Regions from separate parts of the Kluyvera sp. 142486 genome, predicted to be linked through region 3. Evidence: predicted binding sites of a transcription regulator. Region 3 holds the regulator's gene; each other region holds the start of a gene.
The links. Region 3 encodes PurR, which represses purine synthesis genes. Its sites were predicted from a motif close to CANGCAAACGTTTGCNTG; they were not measured.
Positions count from the first base shown of each region.

Region 1: a site for PurR is predicted at 1,458-1,475, ahead of carA (glutamine-hydrolyzing carbamoyl-phosphate synthase small subunit). Genes of this name have one in related genera too.
Region 2: a site for PurR is predicted at 1,926-1,943, ahead of purE (5-(carboxyamino)imidazole ribonucleotide mutase). Genes of this name have one in related genera too.
Region 4: a site for PurR is predicted at 1,808-1,825, ahead of glyA (serine hydroxymethyltransferase). Genes of this name have one in related genera too.

Region 1 covers NZ_JBKHUI010000009.1:189,816-195,499, forward strand. The annotation lists gene carB (carbamoyl-phosphate synthase large subunit) at 1-199, opposite strand, end outside; gene carA (glutamine-hydrolyzing carbamoyl-phosphate synthase small subunit) at 218-1,366, opposite strand; gene dapB (4-hydroxy-tetrahydrodipicolinate reductase) at 1,822-2,643, opposite strand; gene ACLGE8_RS12250 (alanyl-tRNA editing protein) at 2,913-3,545, opposite strand; gene ACLGE8_RS12255 (LysR family transcriptional regulator) at 3,638-4,546, shown strand; gene ACLGE8_RS12260 (LysR family transcriptional regulator) at 4,537-5,442, opposite strand; gene ACLGE8_RS12265 (SDR family NAD(P)-dependent oxidoreductase) at 5,564-5,684, shown strand, end outside.
Region 2 covers NZ_JBKHUI010000002.1:63,134-68,817, forward strand. The annotation lists gene cysS (cysteine--tRNA ligase) at 1-489, opposite strand, end outside; gene ppiB (peptidylprolyl isomerase B) at 675-1,169, shown strand; gene lpxH (UDP-2,3-diacylglucosamine diphosphatase) at 1,173-1,895, shown strand; gene purE (5-(carboxyamino)imidazole ribonucleotide mutase) at 2,015-2,524, shown strand; gene purK (5-(carboxyamino)imidazole ribonucleotide synthase) at 2,521-3,588, shown strand; gene mnmH (tRNA 2-selenouridine(34) synthase MnmH) at 3,695-4,786, shown strand; gene ACLGE8_RS02575 (porin) at 4,878-5,684, opposite strand, start outside.
Region 3 covers NZ_JBKHUI010000001.1:305,259-310,942, forward strand. The annotation lists gene ACLGE8_RS01515 (MFS transporter) at 1-866, opposite strand, end outside; gene ACLGE8_RS01520 (YnhF family membrane protein) at 1,027-1,116, opposite strand; gene purR (HTH-type transcriptional repressor PurR) at 1,411-2,436, shown strand; gene punR (DNA-binding transcriptional activator PunR) at 2,455-3,366, opposite strand; gene punC (purine nucleoside transporter PunC) at 3,480-4,673, shown strand; gene cfa (cyclopropane fatty acyl phospholipid synthase) at 4,971-5,684, shown strand, end outside.
Region 4 covers NZ_JBKHUI010000020.1:44,050-49,733, reverse strand. The annotation lists gene cadC (lysine decarboxylation/transport transcriptional activator CadC) at 1-289, opposite strand, end outside; gene hmpA (NO-inducible flavohemoprotein) at 425-1,615, opposite strand; gene glyA (serine hydroxymethyltransferase) at 1,942-3,195, shown strand; gene ACLGE8_RS19395 (DoxX family protein) at 3,322-3,744, opposite strand; gene ACLGE8_RS19390 (ChiQ/YbfN family lipoprotein) at 3,942-4,136, opposite strand; gene ACLGE8_RS19385 (3-phenylpropionate MFS transporter) at 4,341-5,477, shown strand; gene csiE (stationary phase inducible protein CsiE) at 5,474-5,684, opposite strand, start outside.

The DNA.
Region 1 (5,684 bases), on a different contig from region 3:
CGATGTAGGTCGCATCGGCCATTTCCGGGTCGGTCATGATGGTGGCCGGGTTAGAGTTCACCAGAATGACGCGGTAGCCCTCTTCACGCAGCGCTTTACACGCCTGGGCACCGGAGTAGTCAAACTCACACGCCTGACCGATAACAATCGGGCCCGCGCCCAGAATCAGGATACTTTTTATGTCTGTACGTTTTGGCATGGCTCTTATTACTCCTGATTATTTCGCGGACTGACGGTATTGCTCAATAAGCTCGATAAAGTGGTCGAACAGCGGCGCCGCATCGTGCGGGCCTGGGCTCGCCTCTGGGTGGCCCTGGAAGCTGAACGCCGGTTTATCGGTACGGTGAATCCCCTGCAGGGTACCGTCGAACAGAGATTTGTGGGTCACGCGCAGGTTGGCTGGCAGCGAGTCTTCATCAACCGCGAAGCCGTGGTTCTGCGCGGTGATCATCACCACGTTCTTGTCCATATCTTTCACCGGGTGGTTGCCACCGTGGTGACCAAACTTCATCTTGATGGTCTTCGCACCGCTCGCCAGCGCCAGCAGTTGATGGCCGAGGCAGATGCCAAATACCGGAACGTCGGTCTGGAGGAATTTTTCAATCGCGTCGATGGCGTAGTCACACGGTGCTGGGTCACCAGGGCCGTTAGACAGGAACACGCCGTCTGGATTCATCGCCAGGACTTCTTCGGCGGAGGTTTTCGCTGGCACCACCGTCAGGCGGCAGCCGCGGTCAACCAGCATGCGCAGGATGTTGCGTTTCGCGCCAAAATCGTAGGCCACGACGTGGAACGGCAGTTCTTCTTCGGACTTCGCTTCCGGCAGGTCACCCACCAGCGTCCAGCTACCCTGCGTCCAGCTGTAGGATTCAGCCGTGGTTACTTCTTTTGCCAGGTCCATCCCATTTAAGCCCGGGAACGCTTTGGCTTTTTCTAAGGCCAGCGTAGCATCCAGATTATCGCCTGCGATGATGCAGCCGTTCTGAGCGCCCTTCTCGCGCAGCAGTCGCGTCAGCTTACGAGTATCGATATCGGCAATCGCCACGATGTTATGGCGCTTGAGGTAAGAAGAGAGGTCTTCGGTGTTGCGGTAGTTGCTGGCAATCAGCGGCAGGTCGCGAATAACCAGACCCTGAGCGTGAACCTGAGAGGACTCTTCATCGGCGGCGTTGGTGCCGACATTACCAATATGGGGATAAGTAAGGGTGACGATTTGGCGAGAATAGGAAGGATCAGTGAGGATTTCTTGATAACCGGTCATTGAAGTATTGAAAACGACTTCCCCAACCGCCGAACCCGTTGCCCCTATGGCCCGACCGTAAAACTGGGTTCCGTCTTCCAGAACCAATAGCGCTGACTTAATCAAAACACCCTCCAGAGAATATTTACTCGCTTTATTTGCATATTAATTCATAACAATGGCACAAATCAATGCAAATCTGCTTACCGATGAATTTCTGGCAAACGGCGGCATTCTAGTGACAGCCTCGGCAAATGTCTACCTTAAAGGACAATTTTTATTATTATTTTGCGCCATTGATGTGACAGCAAGGCGATAGCCATCAAAAAGATCAACTAACTCATTGTGGAAAACGCTTGCGGAGCAGGAAGAGTGTTAAATTTCGACAAGGGGAGTGAAAAAGTAGACCGGATGGTCAAAATTTACATTTAACCAACACATTTTAGATAGATAATATCTAAAAACAATAGACTCATAACAAAAACACGAAATAACAGATAAAATAAAGGGCAATAAAATATTGCCCTGTGTAATCAACTAATTATGACTACAATAACCACATCACGATGGGTAATAAATACTTATAATTCATTTAAATTCAGCACATCACGCATATCAAAAAGACCGTTTTTCTTAGTTTTTAGCCACAGTGCCGATCTTACCGCGCCGTTAGCAAAGGTCATGCGGCTTGAAGCCTTATGCGTAATCTCTACGCGCTCGCCAATGTCGGCAAACATCGCGGTGTGTTCACCAACAATGTCGCCGGCGCGAACGGTGGCAAAACCAATAGTGCCCGGCACGCGTTCACCGGTATAACCTTCGCGCGAGTAGACCGCGCAGTCCTTGAGATCTTTATCCAGCGCCCCGGCGATCGCTTCGCCCATCGCCAGCGCCGTGCCCGATGGCGCATCCACTTTATGGCGGTGGTGCGCTTCAATAATTTCGATATCGGTATAGTCGCCCATCACTTTCGCCGCTTTCTCCAGCAGCTTGAGCATGACGTTAACGCCAACGCTGAAGTTGGCTGCGAAAACGATCGCAATCTCTTCTGACGCCTCGCGAATGGCCTGTTTACCGGCATCGTCAAAGCCGGTGGTCCCAATGACCATGCCTTTACCGTGCTGGCGACAAAACGCCAGATGCGCCAGCGTGCCTTCCGGGCGGGTAAAATCGATGAACACATCAAAATCATCTTTTACCGCTTCCAGGCTGCTCTGAACGGTGACGCCAGATTTGCCAGCCCCCGCCAGTTCACCGGCATCGCTGCCCAGTAAAGAAGAGCCTTCACGCTCCAGCGCGGCCCCTAATTGAACGCCTTCCATCGCCAGGGTTGCCTGGATTAACTGCCGTCCCATGCGGCCGCCAGCGCCAGCAATGGCGACGCGGATTTGTGCATCATGCATAGCTATTCTCTTTTGTTAAAATTGCGTAAATCGTTTTCAGAGTAACCAGCCCGCGGCAGGGTCGCCAGCCGAAAACGTCCATAATTAGAATTTAATGATAAACAGAGAGGAATATCAGTAAAAGACATGATTCATCCCGCAGGATGAATCATTGCCGCCGCAAAGGAAAGAAGTCAAACGCGCTCAGGATGGCGCGAGAGGATAGAAAAACGACGGGAAAACCGAGCGATGACCAGCGAATCCGCGAAGATAATTTCGCCAGGCGCGTTTTACGCCTCGAGCGTATAGTTGACGATCATCTGCCCCTTTTTCATCTTCACCTGGGTAATCGTCACCGGCCCAATCTCCGAAAGGTGGGCAACGTGCGTTCCTCCACACGGGTAAGCCGGGAGATAACCAAACCCCACCTGCCGCAAGCCATCGGCAAACGTCACCTGTCGGGCGAGATTTTCCGCCTGCCAGTCGCTGATTTTCGCCAGTAGCGACGTCGCATCCGGCAACGTGGCGTTTTCCCCAGTGGCGAAAGTAATACGCCCCTCGTTGGGCCAATGGTGCGCTTTCACCGGATGCCAGCCGTATTCGGTTCCCGCCAGGCCGATCAGGTGCCCGGCAGAATGCAGCCGGGCGTGCAGTTTGCGCTGCGCGGCATCCACCCGCAGATTCACGGCGCCGGGGGATAACGGTTTTGCCAGGATATGCAGCACATCGTCACCGCGCGACAACACCGCTTCCACTGGTTCATCACTAATCCAGCCCGCGTCCGCAGGCTGCCCGCCGCCCTGCGGGTGAAACAGCGTGCTATCCAGCACAATCGCGTAGCGCCCGTCCGGCTCTGGCGTACAGCTCAGCACGTTAGCCGGGCCTTCGGTGTTATCGCAGGTGTAATAAAGACGTTCAGTCATGATTGTTCTCCTCTTGATGAGAAGAGTATATTCACTTTATCAATGGCGATAATCCTGCGCCCACTCAATACATCTTTGCCTGGTATGCACAAATGAACCCTAACCTTCTACCCGACCTTGCCACCTTTGTGTTGATTATCGACCAGGGTAACTTTACCGCTGCCGCCAAAGCCGCTGGCGCCACGCCTTCCGCCATTAGCCGCAGCGTGTCGCGTCTTGAGCAGGCGCTGGGCAGTAAATTGCTGCATCGTACCACCCGCAAGCTAGCGCTGAGCGAGACGGGGAAAATGGTGTACGAACACGCGCAGGAGATGCTGAATGCCGCGCAGATGGCGATGGATTCCGGCAGTAGCCGCCAGCAGGTGGCGCAGGGCAAGTTGACCGTTAGCGTACCGAAAGCGGTGGGACGCTTTGTGATTCACCCGCTGATGGCCGAATTCCTTGAGCGCTATCCGGACGTCGACGTGTGCCTGCGCCTTGAAGACCGCTATATGGATTTGATTGACGACGGCGTCGACCTGGCGCTGCGCATCAGCCAGTCACCCTCCCCCGGCCTGTACGGCAAAGCGTTGATGCCGGTAAGCCATGTGATTTGCGCTACCCCGGCATATTTACGCCAGCACGGTACGCCGGATACCCCACAGGCGCTGCGCGAACATTGCTGCATCAGCCTCGGCGAAACGCCCACCGATGCGCGCTGGAAATTCCGGTTTGGCGAGAAGAGCGAGACGATTCAGACCCATGGACGCTACGCCGCCAACCATACCGGCGTGCGGCTGGACGCGGTGAAAAGCCATCTCGGTATCGGCAGCCTGCCGCTGTTTACCGCGCGGGAAGCGCTGGCTAACGGCGAGATTGTGCAGGTACTGCCGGAGTGGGAATTTATCAGCGACTACAGCGGCGATCTGTGGCTGTTATGGACACGTAACCAACATATGCCCGCCAGGATGCGGGCGATGATTGATTACCTGAGTGAGAAGCTACCGCAGCGCTATGACTGACAAACGCTGAGCACCAAACGCCGCAGCCAGCGGTGCGCGGGGTCGGCGTCCATACGCGGATGCCACATCTGCGAGACGGTCATCTCAGGCGTTTTCACCGGCAGCACAAATGAGGTATACCGCTCGGCTTCAATGCGGCTCTGTAACCCCACAAACCAGGACAATGGCACCTGAGCAATCAGGTCGCTATCCTGCACAACTGCCAGCGCCGCCGTATATCCCGGCACAATCGACACCACGCGGCGCGATAGCCCTAGCGCTGCCAATGCCTCATCAACCGGCCCTTGCCTACTGCCGTGGCGCGAAGCCACCACATGCCCCCAACGCGCATACTCCTCAACGCTTAGCGTACTGGCCAGCAGCGGATGGTTTTTCCTCACTACGCCGACAAAGCGGTCCCGGAACAGCGTCTGCAGACGAATCTCCGGCCCCATCGCCTTCTGCACGCCAATCTCAAGGCACACCCGCCCCTCGCGCAGCGGCGCGGCCTCTTTTTCCGGCTTGGCGACAAAACAGAGACGCACGCCAGGCGCTTGCGCTGCCGCCGCTGCGACCAGACGGGCGCCAAAGGTTTCAACAAAACCGTCATTGGTGCGCAGCATGAAGGTTCTTTCCAGCGTCGGTAGCGTCAGCGCTGAAAGCGCCGGGCTGAGTACCTGGCGGGCCTCCAGCGCTGCGCTGTTAGCCCTTTCCCGAATCGCTTGCGCATGGGGGGTGAGCACCATCTTTCTTCCCGCTCTCACCAGCAGCGGGTCGTTCGTCGCCGCACGTAAGCGACTCAAGGTACGGCTCATCGCCGAGGCGCTCAGCCCCAAACGGCGCGCCGCACCGGCCACGCTCGATTCACTGAGCAGCGCATCAAGCGCCACCAGCAGGTTGAAATCAGGTTCCGTCATGTCATCTCTTTTTGATAAGGCGTTTGGTGCAGGTTATTACTGTAGATGCTGCGTCTTCCGCCATATATGAAATGCGCCTATATTTTCTGCAACTCATCAGTATTACCGCAGGAGAACCCTCATGCAGGCAAAAACCGTACTCATCGTTGGCGCATCGCGCGGCCTCGGGCAGGCAATGGCAGAGGCGTTTATCGGCCACGGCTGGAACGTGATTGGCACCGTGCGCCAATCAGCCCCCGCGA
Region 2 (5,684 bases), on a different contig from region 3:
CAGCTGATCCAGATCCTGGCGCGACAGCTTGCCGTAGCTTGGATCGGTTGGCACCGAGAACATCACGTCGCCGTTGTCCGCCACGTAGGCGTGACCTTTGGCAATCAGCTGTTCAGTGATTTCGATAATTTCATGGATATGGTGGGTTGCGCGAGGCTCGCTGTCCGGGCGCAGAATGTTCAGCGCGTCGAAGTCCTTGTGCATTTCGACGATCATGCGGTCGACCAACGCCACAAAACTTTCGCCGTTTTCGTTAGCGCGCTTGATGATTTTGTCGTCAATATCGGTGATGTTGCGCACGTACTTCAGCTTGTAGCCGAGGAAACGCAGGTAGCGTGCGACCACGTCAAAGGAGACGAAAGTACGGCCGTGGCCGATATGACAGAGATCGTAAACGGTGATACCACACACGTACATGCCAACTTCTCCGGCATGAATGGGCTTAAATTCCTCTTTCTGGCGAGTCATTGTGTTGAAGATTTTTAGCATCGAGAATTCCATGTTTACGTGTGTGAACCGGGCTTGCGCCTTAAACGGTATATTCTACCCATAATTCAACCCGGAAGCAGCACACAATGCAAGATGATCGCGCCGCCCGGTTATGCTATAACAGATGCCTATGTGCAGCCCACAGGCGGGCTGAAGCACCACTCTAAACGGAACAGGATGCAGAAATGGTTACTTTCCACACTAATCATGGCGACATCGTCATCAAAACCTTCGACGACAAAGCGCCGGAAACAGTTAAAAACTTCCTGGACTACTGCCGCGAAGGTTTCTACAACAACACCATCTTCCACCGTGTTATCAACGGTTTCATGATCCAGGGCGGCGGTTTTGAGCCAGGCATGAACCAGAAAACCACTAAAGAAGCTATCAAGAACGAAGCGAACAACGGTCTGAAAAACACCCGTGGTACGCTGGCAATGGCGCGTACTCAGGCTCCACACTCCGCTACCGCTCAGTTCTTCATCAACGTAGCAGACAACGACTTCCTGAACTTCTCTGGCGAAAGCCTGCAGGGTTGGGGCTACTGTGTCTTCGCCGAAGTGGTTGAAGGTATGGAAGTGGTCGACAAAATCAAAGCGGTCTCTACCGGTCGCAGCGGTATGCACCAGGACGTTCCTAAAGAAGACGTTATCATCGAAAGCGTAACCGTCAGCGAGTAATTGGTGGCGACACTCTTTATTGCAGACCTTCATCTGCAAACAGAAGAACCGGCGATTACCGCCGGTTTTCTGCGTTTTTTAGGCGGCGAAGCCCGTCATGCCGATGCGTTGTACATCTTAGGCGACCTGTTTGAAGCCTGGATTGGCGATGACGATCCTAACCCGCTGCATCGTGAGGTGGCCTCCGCCATCAAATCGCTGGTCGATTCTGGCGTTCCCTGCTACTTCATCCACGGCAACCGCGATTTTCTGGTCGGCAAGCGTTTTGCGACAGAAAGCGGGATGCAGCTGTTGCCTGAAGAGAAGGTGCTGGAGCTGTACGGCCGTCGCATTCTGATTATGCACGGCGACACCCTCTGTACGGATGACCCCGGCTATCTCGCCTTTCGTGCCAAAGTGCATACCCCGTGGATCCAGAAGCTGTTTCTCGCCCTGCCGCTGTTTATCCGCCACCGTATTGCCCAGAAGATGCGCAATGACAGCAAAGCTGCCAACAGCAGCAAGTCGATGGACATCATGGACGTGAACCTGCAGGCCGTCGTCGACGTGATGGAGAAACATCACGTGCAGTGGCTGATTCACGGGCATACCCATCGCCCGGATATCCATACTCTTGAGGCCAACGGCGACGCGGCGTTTCGCGCAGTGCTCGGTGCCTGGCATAGCGAAGGGTCGATGATCCGCGTCACCAAAGAAGACGTTACGCTTATCGCCTTCCCGTTTTAATTTTTCCCCCTTATTCCCCCGTCGCATGGCGACGCAACCGTTTTCCTTGCCCGTTTTCCGTGTTATTCTCTGTGGCCTCTAACGTCGTGTGCAGCACACCCACAGGAGTTTTAAGACGTATGTCTTCCCGCAATAATCCGGCACGTATCGCCATCGTGATGGGGTCCAAAAGCGACTGGGCTACCATGCAGTTCGCCACAGAAATCCTCGATATTCTGAACGTTCCTCACCATGTTGAAGTGGTTTCCGCCCACCGCACCCCCGATAAGCTGTTCAGCTTCGCCGAAACGGCAGAAGAGAACGGTTACCAGGTGATTATTGCCGGTGCTGGTGGTGCAGCGCATTTACCCGGAATGATTGCCGCGAAAACGCTGGTGCCGGTGCTCGGCGTACCGGTGCAGAGCGCTGCATTAAGCGGCGTAGACAGCCTCTACTCCATCGTACAAATGCCGCGCGGTATTCCGGTAGGGACGCTGGCTATCGGGAAAGCCGGTGCCGCGAACGCCGCCCTCCTCGCCGCACAGATCCTGGCTCAGCACGACGCAGAACTGCATCAGCGCCTTGCCGACTGGCGCAAAGCGCAAACCGATGAAGTGCTGGATAACCCAGACCCACGAGGTGTGGCATGAAGCAGGTCTGCGTGCTGGGCAACGGTCAGCTAGGCCGCATGCTGCGTCAGGCCGGCGAGCCGCTGGGCATTGCCGTCTGGCCGGTGGGCTTAGAAGCGGACCCGGCCGCCGTGCCGTTTCAGCAAAGCGTGATTACCGCAGAGATTGAACGTTGGCCGGAAACCGCACTGACTCGCGAACTGGCCGAGCACACCGCGTTTGTTAACCGCGACGTCTTCCCAATTATCGCCGACCGTCTGACGCAAAAGCAGCTGTTCGATAAGCTCAATTTGGCAACCGCCCCTTGGCAGTTGCTGGCAAGCGCCGACGAGTGGCCTGAGGTGTTCGGTCGCCTGGGCGAGCTGGCTATCGTCAAGCGCCGTACCGGCGGCTACGATGGCCGCGGCCAGTGGCGTCTGCGTCAAGATGACACCGCGCAACTGCCTGCCGAGTGCTACGGCGAATGCATCGTTGAGCAGGGCATTAACTTCTCCGGTGAAGTGTCGCTGGTGGGCGCGCGCGGCCATGACGGCAGCACCGTGTTCTATCCGCTGACCCATAACCTGCATCAGGACGGCATTCTGCGCATGAGCGTCGCTTTCCCGCAGGCGGACGCCCAGCAGCAGGCTCAGGCTGAAACCATGCTTGGCGCCATTATGCAGGAGCTGAACTACGTCGGCGTAATGGCGATGGAGTGCTTTATCACCCCTGCCGGATTGCTGATCAACGAGCTGGCACCACGCGTGCACAACAGCGGCCACTGGACGCAGAACGGCGCGTCCATCAGCCAGTTCGAGCTGCACCTGCGTGCGATTACCGACCTGCCATTGCCGCCACCGGTGGTGAACAGCCCGTCGGTGATGGTGAACCTGATTGGCACCGACCTGAACTATGACTGGCTGAAGCTGCCGCTGGTGCACCTGCACTGGTATGACAAAGAGGTGCGCGAGGGCCGCAAAGTGGGCCATCTGAACCTCAATGACAGCGACACCGGCCGCCTGAGCGCCACGCTGGAAGCGATGGTTCCCCTGCTGCCGCCGGAGTACGCAAGCGGTATCGCCTGGGCGCAATCACGCCTGAAATAAGCCTTAAATGCCGGGGAGAGTAACTTATCCTTCCCCGGCCCCCTCTCTGAAGCGTAAAATCCCGCCATAACCGCATGACCCCCACTTAGTTACAGAGGATTTCCCCATGGATAATGGGACGGATTACTGCGCCATTCTGCGCGCGGAAACGCCCATCATTGACGTGCGTGCCCCCGTCGAGTTTGCTCAGGGCGCGACGCCCGCCGCCGTCAATCTGCCGCTGATGAACGACGACGAACGCGCCGCAGTCGGCACCTGCTATAAACGTCAGGGGCCCGAAGCCGCAATGGCGCTGGGGCATAAACTGGTCTCCGGGCAGACGCGCCAGCAGCGCATTGATGCCTGGCTTGATGCCTGTCGTCGCATGCCGCAGGGCTATCTGTGCTGCGCACGCGGTGGCCAGCGCTCGCATATCACGCAGAGCTGGATCAAAGAGAACGGTCTTGATTACCCGCTGATCCTCGGCGGCTATAAAGCGCTGCGTCAGGCGGCGATTCAGGCCACCGAGGAACTGGTACGCCATCCGATCGTGCTGATCGGCGGCTGCACCGGTAACGGCAAAACGCCGCTGGTACGCCAGCAACCGTTGGGGATCGACCTTGAAGGACTCGCTCACCACCGCGGGTCATCGTTTGGCCGCACGTTAACGCCCCAATTTTCTCAGGCAACCTTTGAGAACCATCTCGCCACCGCATTGCTGAAAGGCGCGTATCAGCGAGAAAATGTTCGCTGGGTGCTGGAAGATGAAGGTCACATGATCGGCGCTAACCACCTGCCAGAGTGCCTGCGCGAACGCATGGCTCAGTCGCCGATCGCGGTAGTAGAAGATCCGTTCGATCTGCGCCTCGAGCGCCTGCGCGAAGAGTATTTCACCCATATGCATCACGACTTTACCGCCGCGTTTGGTGAAGAGAAAGGTTGGGAAGAGTACAGCGCTTATCTGCACCACGGCCTGTTCGCGATTCGTCGTCGCCTGGGGCTACAGCGCTTTGCCGAACTGACCGCCACGCTTGATGAGGCCCTGGCTGAACAGCAGCGTAGCGGTTCAACCGAGGCACATTTCGCCTGGCTGGTGCCGCTGCTCAACGAGTATTACGACCCGATGTACCGCTATCAGCTGGAGAAGAAGGCGGGCAAGATTGTGTTTCGGGGAACGTCGGAAGCGGTCACGCAGTGGCTGGCGGAAACTCGAGGGTAGGTCTGCTCCCATTCCCGGCGGCGCTGCGCTTGGCCGGGCTACACGGTTTGCAATACCGGTAAAGGGCGGCAATTGCCGCCCTTTTTGACGATTAGAAATCGTAACGCAGACGAACCAGGTTCATATCACCCAGGTCATCGGTGCTGGAGGTGAACACGTGTTCGTAGTCAACACGGAAACCGTAATCCAGCTGGAAGCTGATACCCACGCCGTTGTCGATGCGCTGGTAGTTGCGACCATTCACGTATTCAATACGGTCACCCATGAAGTATGGCTGAACGGATTTAAGCGCGTACTGACCCACTGGGATTTTGTAGCCCGCGAAGTATTCCACGCCCCACGCATCGCCCGCGAAGTAGTCATGTACGGAAGATTTTTTAGTGGTCATGAAGTTCTGGTACCAGCCGCCGCCGAGGGAGAAGGTCCAGTTGTCCGGCGTCCAGCTCAGCGCGGTACCCAGGATGTTCTGATCGTAGGTTTTGCTTTCGCTGTTGTAGGTGGTGTTCATGTCAGCACGGGTGTAGTTCCATGCCGTACCCCAGCTCAGATCGTCGGTGATGTGGTAATCCACGCCCAGTGAACCGCCGCCTTTACGTTTGTACAGCAGGCCGTTGTTCAGGTTCAGATCATCGTTGAACAGGTAAGAAGCGTAGAGGTCTACATCACCTACGGTTTTCTTATACTTCAGTGACTTACGAGTACGGTAAGAACCATCGTAGTCACCGTTGATACCGTTACCTGGCGCCTGACCAATCATGTCATAGTCCCAGATATCGGTTTTCGCACCGACTACATCATAGTAGATGCTGTTCTGTTGACCGAAGGTCAGCGTACCCCAGGTATCGCTCTTCAGGCCGGTGTAGAGCATACGACGGGTGGTGTCGTTCGCACCTTCCGC
Region 3 (5,684 bases):
GTTTGCGCAAGGAACGGGATTGCCAGCATGATTGCCATCAGCAGCAGCAGGAAGCCTTTCAGCGTACCGCTTACCGAACGGTCGGCAAATTTACCGCCAAGGTAGTTACCGATAGAGAAGCCTACGCCAATCAGCACCAGCATCAGGGTAATAAAGGCTGGCGTGGCGTGAGTTATCGTCCGCAGCACCGGTGAAATATAGGTATAGAGCGTAAACATCGCCCCCGCGCCAAGCACGGTCGTCAGCAGTGCCGACAGCACCTGCGGGCGCACTAGCACTGAGAGTTCGCGCTTCACGTCCGGCTTTTCACCTGCCCCGCCCTTCGGCAGAGAGAACCACAGCCCCAGAATGGCAATAATGCCAAGCCCTGCCGTTGCCAGGAAAGACATCCGCCAGCCAATGGTTTCGCCAAGCCAGGTTGCCGCCGGCACGCCACCAATATTGGCAATGGTCAGCCCCATAAACATGGTTGCCACGGCGCTGGCCTGCTTATGCTTCGGCACCACGCTTGCAGCAACAACGGAGCCAAGGCCGAAGAATGCGCCGTGGTTAAGGCTGGTGATAATACGTGACAGCATCAGGGTGGTGTAGTCCGGCGCCATCGCCGAAAGCACGTTGCCGAGGGTAAAAATGGCCATCAGGAAGATCAGGGCGTTTCGACGGGCACGATGTGAAAGCAGCAGCGTCATCAGCGGCGCACCAACCATCACCCCTACGGCATAGGCGCTGATCAGCATCCCGGCTGCGGGAATGGAGACGTCCACACCTTTTGCAATCACCGGCAGGAGACCCATTGGGGAGAATTCGGTCGTCCCGATGCCAAAGGCCCCAATGGCTAACGCCAGTAAGGGAAAGTTAATTTTCATGCAAATGCTCCGGTTAGCCGCACGACAGACGCGGCATGTCGATAATGGGCAAAAGCATGACATCAATCACATAAAAACAGAAGTGTACAAAACAGCAAAAGATTATTGCTAAATGGGTAACAATCAGACAGGAGGGAGCGAGTGCCCCCTCGCAGAGGAATTAATGCAGTACAGCAGTCAAACCTGCGGCAACGATCAGCGCAAGGGTAATGACGGTGGTGGTGAGTGACATCTTAAGTTCGGTACTCATCAACTTTTCTCCTTTTTATCGCTACAGCAAAACTGAGCTAGCTCATTTTTACACAGTATTGCGCAAAAATCTTCACAGATTTAGCAGGATGTTTGTTTTTACTCTTCCACTTTGCGTCAGGATAAGTCAAAATTCGACGCTTATTTATAAGCGTACCGGCCATTGACCCCCTCCTGTCGTCCTGTATCGTTTTCCCGGCGAATCGCAATCCACAAAATTGCGTCAGGGTGTGTGAAGGCAAACGTTTTCCTTTCGATTTTATCAGGGGCAGGCCAGGGTCTGGAGTGAGATGGAATGGCAACTATTAAAGATGTAGCGAAGCGCGCAAACGTTTCCACTACAACCGTATCACATGTAATTAACAAAACGCGTTTTGTCGCCGAGGAGACGCGTGAAGCCGTCTGGGCGGCGATCAAAGAGTTGCACTACTCTCCGAGCGCCGTTGCCCGCAGCCTGAAGGTGAACCACACCAAATCGATTGGTTTGCTGGCAACCAGCAGCGAAGCGGCCTACTTTGCCGAAATTATCGAAGCCGTTGAGAAAAACTGCTTTGAGAAAGGTTATACCCTGATTCTGGGCAACGCCTGGAACAACCTGGAAAAACAGCGCGCCTACCTGTCGATGATGGCGCAAAAGCGCGTGGATGGCCTGCTGGTCATGTGCTCCGAATATCCGGAATCCCTGTTGACGATGCTCGAAGAGTACCGACACATCCCGATGGTGGTGATGGACTGGGGCGAAGCCAAAGCGGACTTCACCGACTCGGTTATCGATAACGCCTTTGAAGGCGGCTATATCGCCGGTCGTTACCTGATTGAGCGCGGTCATCGCGATATCGGCGTCATCCCTGGCCCACTAGAGCGCAACACCGGCGCAGGTCGTCTGGCGGGCTTTATGAAAGCGATGGAAGAAGCGCAGATCAACGTACCAAAGAACTGGATTGTGCAGGGCGACTTCGAGCCAGAATCGGGTTATCGCGCAATGCAGCAGATCCTGTCCCAGCAGCCGCGCCCTACCGCTATCTTCTGCGGTGGTGACATTATGGCGATGGGCGCACTGTGCGCCGCGGATGAGATGGGTCTGCGCGTGCCGCAGGACATTTCGCTGATCGGCTATGATAACGTGCGCAACTCACGTTTCTTCACCCCGGCGCTGACGACCATCCACCAGCCGAAAGATTCGCTTGGTGAGACGGCGTTTAACATGCTGATGGACCGTATCGTCAGCAAGCGAGAAACCTCGCAGTCGATTGAGGTGCATCCGCGCCTTATCGAACGTCGCTCCGTGGCCGACGGCCCGTTCCGCGACTATCGCCGCTAAGCGTTACCCACGGACACCCTACTCGGGTGTCCGCAGCCATTCCTCATTTAACGTCTCGCTATCCCCCAGATATTCCAGCAGCCAGCTTAACGCCGGCGACGCTTCGCTTTGCTGCCACGTCAGGCAACAGGCGGCATCCGGGAAGGGGTTCTCAAGCTGTAGCGCCACCCATGCCCCGCTATCCAGCCATGGCTGCGCCAGATGCCCCGGCACCATCGCCGCACAAAGCCCCGCCGAGATACAGGTTTCCGATGAGGCCCAGTCCGGCACCACCACTCGCTTCTGGTTATCGAGCAGCCAGGTCGTTCGCTTCGGTAACGATCGCGAGGTATCTTCACGCACCAGCGACGGCCAGTTGCGCAACACATCATCGCTGAGCGGGCCTTCCATCTGTGCCAGCGGATGGGTACTCGCCACCACGCAGTGCCAGTTGAGCATCCCCATATCGCGGAACGCGAAGCGACCACCGACCGGGATCGCCTGGGTGGCGCCAATCGCCAACTCTACGCGACCATCGGCCAGCGCATCCCAAACGCCGTTGAACACTTCCTGGTAAACAATCAACTCCACGTCGCTAAAGTGACGGTAGAAATCGACAATCAACTGCCGGGTTCGCTGCGGCTTCACGATATTATCGACGGCAATCGCCAACTGCCCTCGCCAGCCGTTGGCGATTTGCTGGCACTGCTGACGGGTGATCTGCATTTTTTTGATAACAGACCTGCCCTCTTTCAAAAACCAGGCTCCAGCCGGGGTAAGTTCAACGTCCCGATGACGACGTCCGAACAGCGGTACTGCCAACCATTCTTCAAGTTGACGCACCGTATAGCTGACCGCAGAAGGCACGCGATGAAGCTCCTGCGCCGCAGCGCTAAAGCTGCCGTTGCGCGCCACCGCATCAACCACCTCCAGAGAATATTCAGACCACATTTTATGCCTTCAAATATTTTGAATCCATGACTCAAATATTAGCGTTTCACAAGCCGTTATGCACTCTCTACACTCAGCGGCATCGTTTATTCATGATAAAAAGGGCGAAATTAATGCAACCTGGGAAAGGATTTTTAGTCTGGCTCGCGGGGCTGAGCGTATTGGGCTTTCTGGCTACCGATATGTATCTCCCCGCCTTTGCCGCCATTCAGGAAGACCTGCAGACGCCGGCATCAGCCGTAAGCGCAAGTCTCAGCCTGTTCCTGGCCGGTTTTGCCGTCGCGCAGCTCCTCTGGGGGCCGCTGTCAGATCGCTACGGTCGCAAGCCGATTCTGCTATCCGGGTTAACCATTTTCGCTATCGGCTGCATTGGCATGCTGTGGGTGCGCGATGGCACCACGCTGCTGGTGCTGCGCTTTGTTCAGGCCGTTGGCGTCTGCGCCGCGGCGGTGACCTGGCAGGCGATGGTGACCGATTACTATCCGGCCCAGCGTACCAACCGCATTTTTGCCACCATCATGCCGCTGGTTGGGCTCTCTCCGGCGCTCGCCCCGCTGCTGGGTAGCTGGCTGCTGGCGCACTTTGACTGGCAGGCCATCTTTGCCACGCTGTTTATCATTACCCTGGTGCTGATGCTTCCGGCGTTCCGCCTCAAGCCTGCGCACAAAAAAATCGCCACCAGCGAAGAAAAGCTGACCTTTATGCGCCTGCTGCGCAGTAAAGATTACCGCGGCAACGTGCTGATTTACGCTGCCTGCTCGGCGAGCTTCTTCGCCTGGCTGACCGGTTCGCCGTTTATCCTGCATGAGATGGGCTACAGCCCGACGGTGATTGGCCTGAGCTATGTGCCGCAAACCATCGCCTTCCTGATTGGCGGTTACGGCTGTCGCGCCGCGCTGCAAAAATGGCGTGGCGCTCAGATGCTGCCGTGGCTGCTGGTCATCTACGCGCTGAGCGTGGTGGGTACCTGGGCCGTGGGTCTGGCGGAAAACGCATCGTTAACCGCCCTGCTGATTCCGTTCTGCGTGATGGCCATTGCAAACGGGGCGATTTACCCAATCGTCGTCGCTCAGGCGCTGAAGCCCTTCCCACAGGCAACGGGCCGCGCCGCTGCATTGCAAAACACGCTGCAGTTAGGGCTGTGTTTCCTGGCAAGCCTTGCGGTATCCACGCTGATTGCCACGCCGCTGCTGACCACCACCAGCGTGATGCTGGTTACCGTGCTGCTCGCAGGCATCGGCTACTGGATGCAGTTAGCCGCTCGTCGCGCTGAACGTGAAATGGAACACGCCGCTTCTCACGCCTAAATATCACTCATATCAATATCTCAGAAAATGATTAGGACGCTAAGATTTTTAGTTGAATCAACAATCTTAGCGTCCTATACTGGATCCGCATCACATAAATAATATAGATTGAACTTATTAAGCGGGAGCAGGATAGCTTCCCGTTGAACCATGGATTGGCTTTCGGCAAGGGATTCTTCCCTTCCTCTGTGCTACGTCGGATAGCAGGCTCACGAATTTCGTGAGATTTCTCACAAACCCAAAAAAAGCGTCTACGCTGTTTTAAGGTTCTGATCATCAGGTCGGGATGGAGAAGCTATGAGCTCATCGTGTATAGAAGAAGTTAGTGTACCGGATGACGACTGGTATCGTATTGTCAGCGAGCTGCTAGGCCGCGCAGGCATTGAAGTAAACGGCAATGCTCCCTGCGATATACAAGTCAGAAATCCTCGGTTGTTTAAACGCGTGTTACAAGAAGGTTCGCTGGGACTTGGCGAAAGTTATATGGACGGTTGGTGGGAATGCGATCGTCTGGATATCTTCTTCGACAAGGTGCTACGCGCCGGATTAGAAACGCAACTCCCTCACCATATTAAAGACACGCTTCGCATTGCCGCTGCGCGTCTGTTTAATTTGCAAAGCCGCAAGCGTGCCTGGCAGGTCGGTAAAGAACATTACGACCTGGGTAACGATCTCTTTAGCCGCATGCTAGACCCCTATATGCAATACTCCTGCGGTTACTGGAAAGACGCCGAAACGCTTGAAGAGGCGCAGCAGGCCAAGCTTGATCTCATCTGTCAGAAATTGCAGTTACAGCCCGGAATGCGCGTGCTGGACATCGGCTGCGGCTGGGGTGGTCTGGCGGCGTTCATGGCAAAAAATTACGGCGTCAGCGTTAAAGGCGTCACTATTTCGGCAGAACAGCAAAAAATGGCCCAGGCCCGCTGCGAAGGGCTGGACGTCGAGATCCTGCTGCAGGATTACCGCGACCTTAACGACCAGTTTGACCGTATTGTCTCCGTCGGCATGTTT
Region 4 (5,684 bases), on a different contig from region 3:
CGCGTTTGGGCACGGTAATAATGTATTCGGCGTGGCTATCGCCACCGTCGCGCAACGATTTACGCAGTTCAGAAATACTCTGGGTGACCACATGACTGGTCACAATATTTCGCATCCAGATGTTATCAATAAGCTCGTCGCGGCTGAGCACTTCCCCTGGGTGGTGGGCAAAATACATCAGCAGATCGATTAATCGAGGTTCCAGAGTGAGCTGGCGTCCAGGGCGACTAATTTGATTCACTGAAGGCGTGACGAGCCATTCCCCAACGCGCACAAACGGTTGTTGCATAAAAATGAATCACCAAAGGAAAAGAAAATAGATAAGTGAGTAATGATAACACAATTCACTACCCTATTTTTTGACCGGGATAAGCGCAAAGGGGTAGGAGGGCGGGTAGGAAACTACCCGCCTGGAAAGAAAAGATTACAGGACTTTATGCGGGCCGAAGCATTCGTAGTGGATACGTTCGGCGTTGACGCCAACGGCAAGCAGCTGTTTTGCCGCATGCTGCATAAAGGCAACCGGGCCGCACAGGTAGAACTGCATCTGTGGGTCTTGCAGCTTATCGGCAAGCGGTGCCAGCGCCATGAGCCCTTCGCTGTCGAACGCGCCGGACTGGCGGTCCGCGTCGGTCGGGGTGCGATACCATAGGTGAGAAGTGAAGTCTGGCAGCGCGCTACCCAGCGTTTTCACTTCATCGGCAAAGGCGTGAACGCTGCCGTTTTCTGCGGCGTGGAACCAGTTTACCTGTGCCGGATGGCGGTTTTTCGACAGCGTATCCAGCATCGCGAGCATCGGGGTTTGCCCTACGCCGCCGGAGATCAGGGTGACCGGCGTTTGCTGTGTGACGTTAAGGAAGAAATCACCGGCAGGTGCGGCCAGATGGACCACGTCACCTTCTTTTGCCGCGTTATGCAGCCAGTTCGACACCTGCCCGCCGTTTTCACGTTTCACGGCGATGCGGTAGCCTTTACCGTCCGGCTTGCGGGTCAGTGAGTACTGACGAATCTCCTGATACTCGAAATCTTCCGGCTTCAGCCATACCGCCAGATACTGCCCCGGCTGGTAATCCGCCACCGGCTGACCATCGACCGGTTCCATCTCGAAGCTGGTAATCAGGTCACTGCGCGGCGTCTTTTTGACGATCCGGAAAGCACGAGTGCCTTCCCAGCCGCCGGTTTTGCTGGCGTTATCCTGATAAATCTCGGCTTCACGGTTGATAAACACGCCTGCCAGTACGCCATAGGCCTTACCCCAGGCATCCAGCACTTCCTGGCCTGGGCTAAACATTTCATCCAGCGTCGCCAGCAGGTGTGCGCCCACAATGTTGTACTGCTCTGGTTTGATCTGGAAGCTGGTATGCTTCTGGGCGATTTTCTCTACCGCCGGCAGCAGCGCAGGCAGGTTTTCAATATTGCTGGCGTAGGCGGCAATGGCGTTAAACAGCGCTTCACGCTGGTCGCCGTTACGCTGGTTGCTCATATTGAAAATCTCTTTCAGCTCCGGGTTATGGGTAAACATCCGGTCATAAAAGTGGGCGGTGAGCTTCGGGCCGGTTTCAACCAGCAGGGGGATAGTGGCTTTTACGGTGGCGATGGTTTGAGCGTCTAGCATGGCAGGTCTTCCTTTCTGTGTTATCTAATGTTGCATGTTAAATGCATCTTATAAAAATACCCCTGCTTTGTAAATGGTTCTTTGAAAGAATGCACCATTACGGTTACAACATGAATTATTCACATCACAATCCTGAAAAGAAATCCGTTTCCCCGCGTTAGCCCTTTATTCCTCAACCCCTTGTGTGGTGCGGAGGTAATCGTTTGCGTAATTTCGTTTGTCAAGACCTGTTATCGCAGAACTAATCAGTTATACTGTTGGCCGTTGTCCAATTGGACTGCCTTTTCAGGCCAAAATTTAATTGTTAGCTGAGTCAGGAGATGCGGATGTTAAAGCGTGAAATGAACATTGCCGATTATGATGCCGAACTGTGGCAGGCTATGGAGCAGGAAAAAGTACGTCAGGAAGAGCACATCGAACTGATCGCCTCCGAAAACTACACCAGCCCTCGCGTTATGCAGGCGCAGGGTTCTCAGCTGACCAACAAATACGCTGAAGGTTACCCAGGCAAACGCTACTACGGCGGTTGCGAATACGTTGATATCGTTGAACAGCTGGCGATTGACCGCGCGAAAGAACTGTTCGGCGCAGATTACGCTAACGTACAGCCGCACTCCGGCTCTCAGGCTAACTTCGCGGTCTACACCGCACTGCTGCAGCCGGGCGATACCGTTCTGGGTATGAACCTGGCGCAGGGCGGCCACCTGACTCACGGCTCCCCGGTTAACTTCTCCGGTAAACTGTACAACATCATCCCTTACGGTATTGATGAGTCCGGTAAAATTGACTATGCCGACATGGCTAAACAGGCTCAGGAACATAAACCGAAGATGATCATCGGTGGCTTCTCTGCCTACTCTGGCGTTGTAGACTGGGCAAAAATGCGTGAAATCGCAGACAGCATCGGTGCATACCTGTTCGTCGACATGGCGCACGTTGCTGGTCTGATTGCCGCAGGCGTTTACCCGAACCCGGTTCCACACGCTCACGTCGTGACCACTACCACTCACAAAACCCTGGCGGGCCCACGCGGTGGCCTGATCCTGGCGAAAGACGGTAGTGAAGAGCTGTACAAAAAACTGAACTCCGCCGTGTTCCCAAGCGCGCAGGGTGGCCCTCTGATGCACGTTATCGCCGGTAAAGCGGTGGCGCTGAAAGAAGCGATGGAGCCAGAGTTCAAGGTTTACCAGCAGCAGGTTGCTAAAAACGCCAAAGCGATGGTGGAAGTGTTCCTGAACCGTGGCTACAAAGTGGTTTCCGGCGGTACTGAAAACCACCTGTTCCTGCTGGATCTGGTTGATAAAAACCTGACCGGTAAAGAAGCTGATGCCGCGCTGGGTCGTGCGAACATCACCGTGAACAAAAACAGCGTACCGAACGATCCTAAGAGCCCGTTCGTGACCTCCGGTATTCGTATCGGTTCCCCAGCGGTAACTCGTCGCGGCTTTAAAGAAGCTGAAGTGAAAGAGCTGGCTGGCTGGATGTGCGATGTACTGGACAACATCAACGATGAGTCCGTCATCGAAAGCGTCAAAGCGAAAGTGCTGGCTATCTGCGCTCGCTTCCCGGTTTACGCGTAATCGTTAACCGTAAGATGCAGAAAAGGCCGCGTATGCGGCCTTTTTTTATGCCCGATGGTGCTGCGCTTATCGAACCTACAACGCTTTTGTAGGCTTGATAAGGCGAAGCCGCCATCAAGCAAACCTTCAACGCCTATCTAACGAAATTTTCCCCGGCCCGACAATCGCCAGCAGCAGGAACGCGCCTGAAATGCTGATGTTCTTATAGAAGTTAATCATGTTCGGCATCACCGCATCGCCGGTCATGTTCCAGAAGTGGTGACCAATCACCGCCGTCCCCAGAGTGTAGAAAATAAAAATCACCGCCAGTGGACGAGTAAAGAAGCCCAGAATCACCAGAATAACGGCCGGCACTTCCATCACGATCGCGATGATAGCCGCCAGCGACGGCATCGGTGCGCCTGAAGCTGCCATGTATTGTACCGTTCCGTCGAAGTGGAGCATTTTGGGATAGCCGAAGAGAATAAACAGCAGCACGATAGCGATACGCGCAATCAACAACAGCAGGTCGCGCGAGGCGCCAAAGTCGAGATAACGGAGAGCGTTCATGGTCATTCCATTGTGTAAGTATGTGTGATTTAAACGTAATACACAAAAGGCCTCCCCGCCACCGCGGACCTATAAATCAGTCTTATGGTTGGGGGCGCATCGCGCTACGGTTGGACGATAAACCCGCTTTGATGCCCGGTTATATGAATATTTCTAATACGAAGTTAGCCGATTTTCTGGCCGCTGCCGCTGGAGTATCAATGAGAAGCCTTCAGAACCTTACCGCATTTTTCATCGCTGGCCTGACCGTTACCGCTCATAGCGGCCTGGATGCACTCCTGGTAATCCAGCGGAGAAATGGTTTCGTTGCTGCTGTGGGTTTGAGGCTTTGATGCGCTGCTGGCGCAGCCGATCAACAAAAGCGCGACGAGCGCAGGGATAAGCGTTTTCATGGTTCCGTCCTGAGTTATTGGTGTCCGTGTTGACAGTGTGCACCGCTGCGAAAGCCAGCGCTGTAACCGTTTGTGTGGACGGATGACTGGCGCAAAAACAACTAAAGGTGATATCCATCACAATTCTCTCGTGAGCGTGAGGAGTAGTGCTCTCCAGAATGTGGAGGGAGTCATTAGACTAGGGGCTCCAAAACGGGAGGACCCATGGTTTTGCACTCCACGCGCTGGCTGGCGCTCAGTTACTTCACCTACTTCTTTAGCTACGGTATTTTTCTTCCTTTCTGGAGCGTTTGGCTCAAAGGCGCAGGGCTGTCGCCGGAAACCATTGGCCTGTTGTTAGGCGCGGGGTTGGTTGCCCGTTTTCTCGGTAGTCTGCTGATAGCGCCGAGAGTGAGCGATCCGTCGCGCTTGATAAGCGTATTGCGCATTCTGGCGCTGATGACGCTGCTGTTCGCCGCTGCGTTCTGGGCGGGAGCGCAGGTGGCATGGCTGATGGTGGTGATGATCGGTTTTAACCTGTTCTTCTCGCCGCTGGTGCCGCTCACCGATGCGCTGGCGAACACCTGGCAAAAACAGATAACCATGGACTACGGCCGGGTGCGACTGTGGGGCTCAATTGCCTTCGTGATTGGTTCCGCGCTGACCGGCAAGCTGGTGAGCCTGTTCGATTACCACGTCATCCTGGTGATGCTGAGTCTTGGCGTCGCGTCGATGCTGCTGGGGATGCTGCTGAAACCGTCGGTGATGCCGCTCGGTGAATCCCGCCATCAGGAATCCGTTGGCTGGCCCGCCTGGCGTTCCTTAGTCACGCAAAACTGGCGCTTTCTCGCCTGCGTTAGCCTGCTTCAGGGGGCGCACGCCGCCTATTATGGTTTTAGTGCCATCTACTGGGAGGGGGCGGGGTATTCGGCGTCGGCCATTGGCTATCTGTGGTCGTTAGGTGTGGTGGCCGAAGTGGTCACCTTTGCGCTGAGCAAAAAGGTATTCCGCCGCTTTAGCGCCCGGGATCTGCTGCTGCTGTCGGCGATTTGCGGCGTTATCCGCTGGGGGCTGATGGGCTGGACGACCAGCCTGCCGTGGCTGATTTTGATTCAGATCGTGCACTGCGGCACCTTCACCGTCTGCCATCTGGCGGCGATGCGCTACATTGCCGCCCGTCAGGGGAGCGAAGTTATCCGCCTGCAGGCGGTCTACTCGGCGGTGGCGATGGGCGGCAGTATTGCGGTGATGACCATGTTCTCCGGCTTCCTGTATCAGCATCTCCACCAGGGATTGTTCTGGGTGATGGCGTTGGTGGCGCTGCCTGCGCTGGTGCTGCGGCCGAAAACCGTCGCCCGTTAGGTCTCCAGAATCTTGCAGATATGCTGCTGCTGATGTTCGCTGAGCGGTTGCTCGGCGTGGATCAGCGGCGGTGAAAACAGGGGCAGGGCAATCGCGTATGGCGAAATGACGAGCGTGCTGTTTTTCGGTGCGCCCTCTTTTTGGAAGACGTTGACCGTCAGGTATTTCACGGTGAGCGGCAGCAGCGTCAGCTCCCGCAGTTGCTGT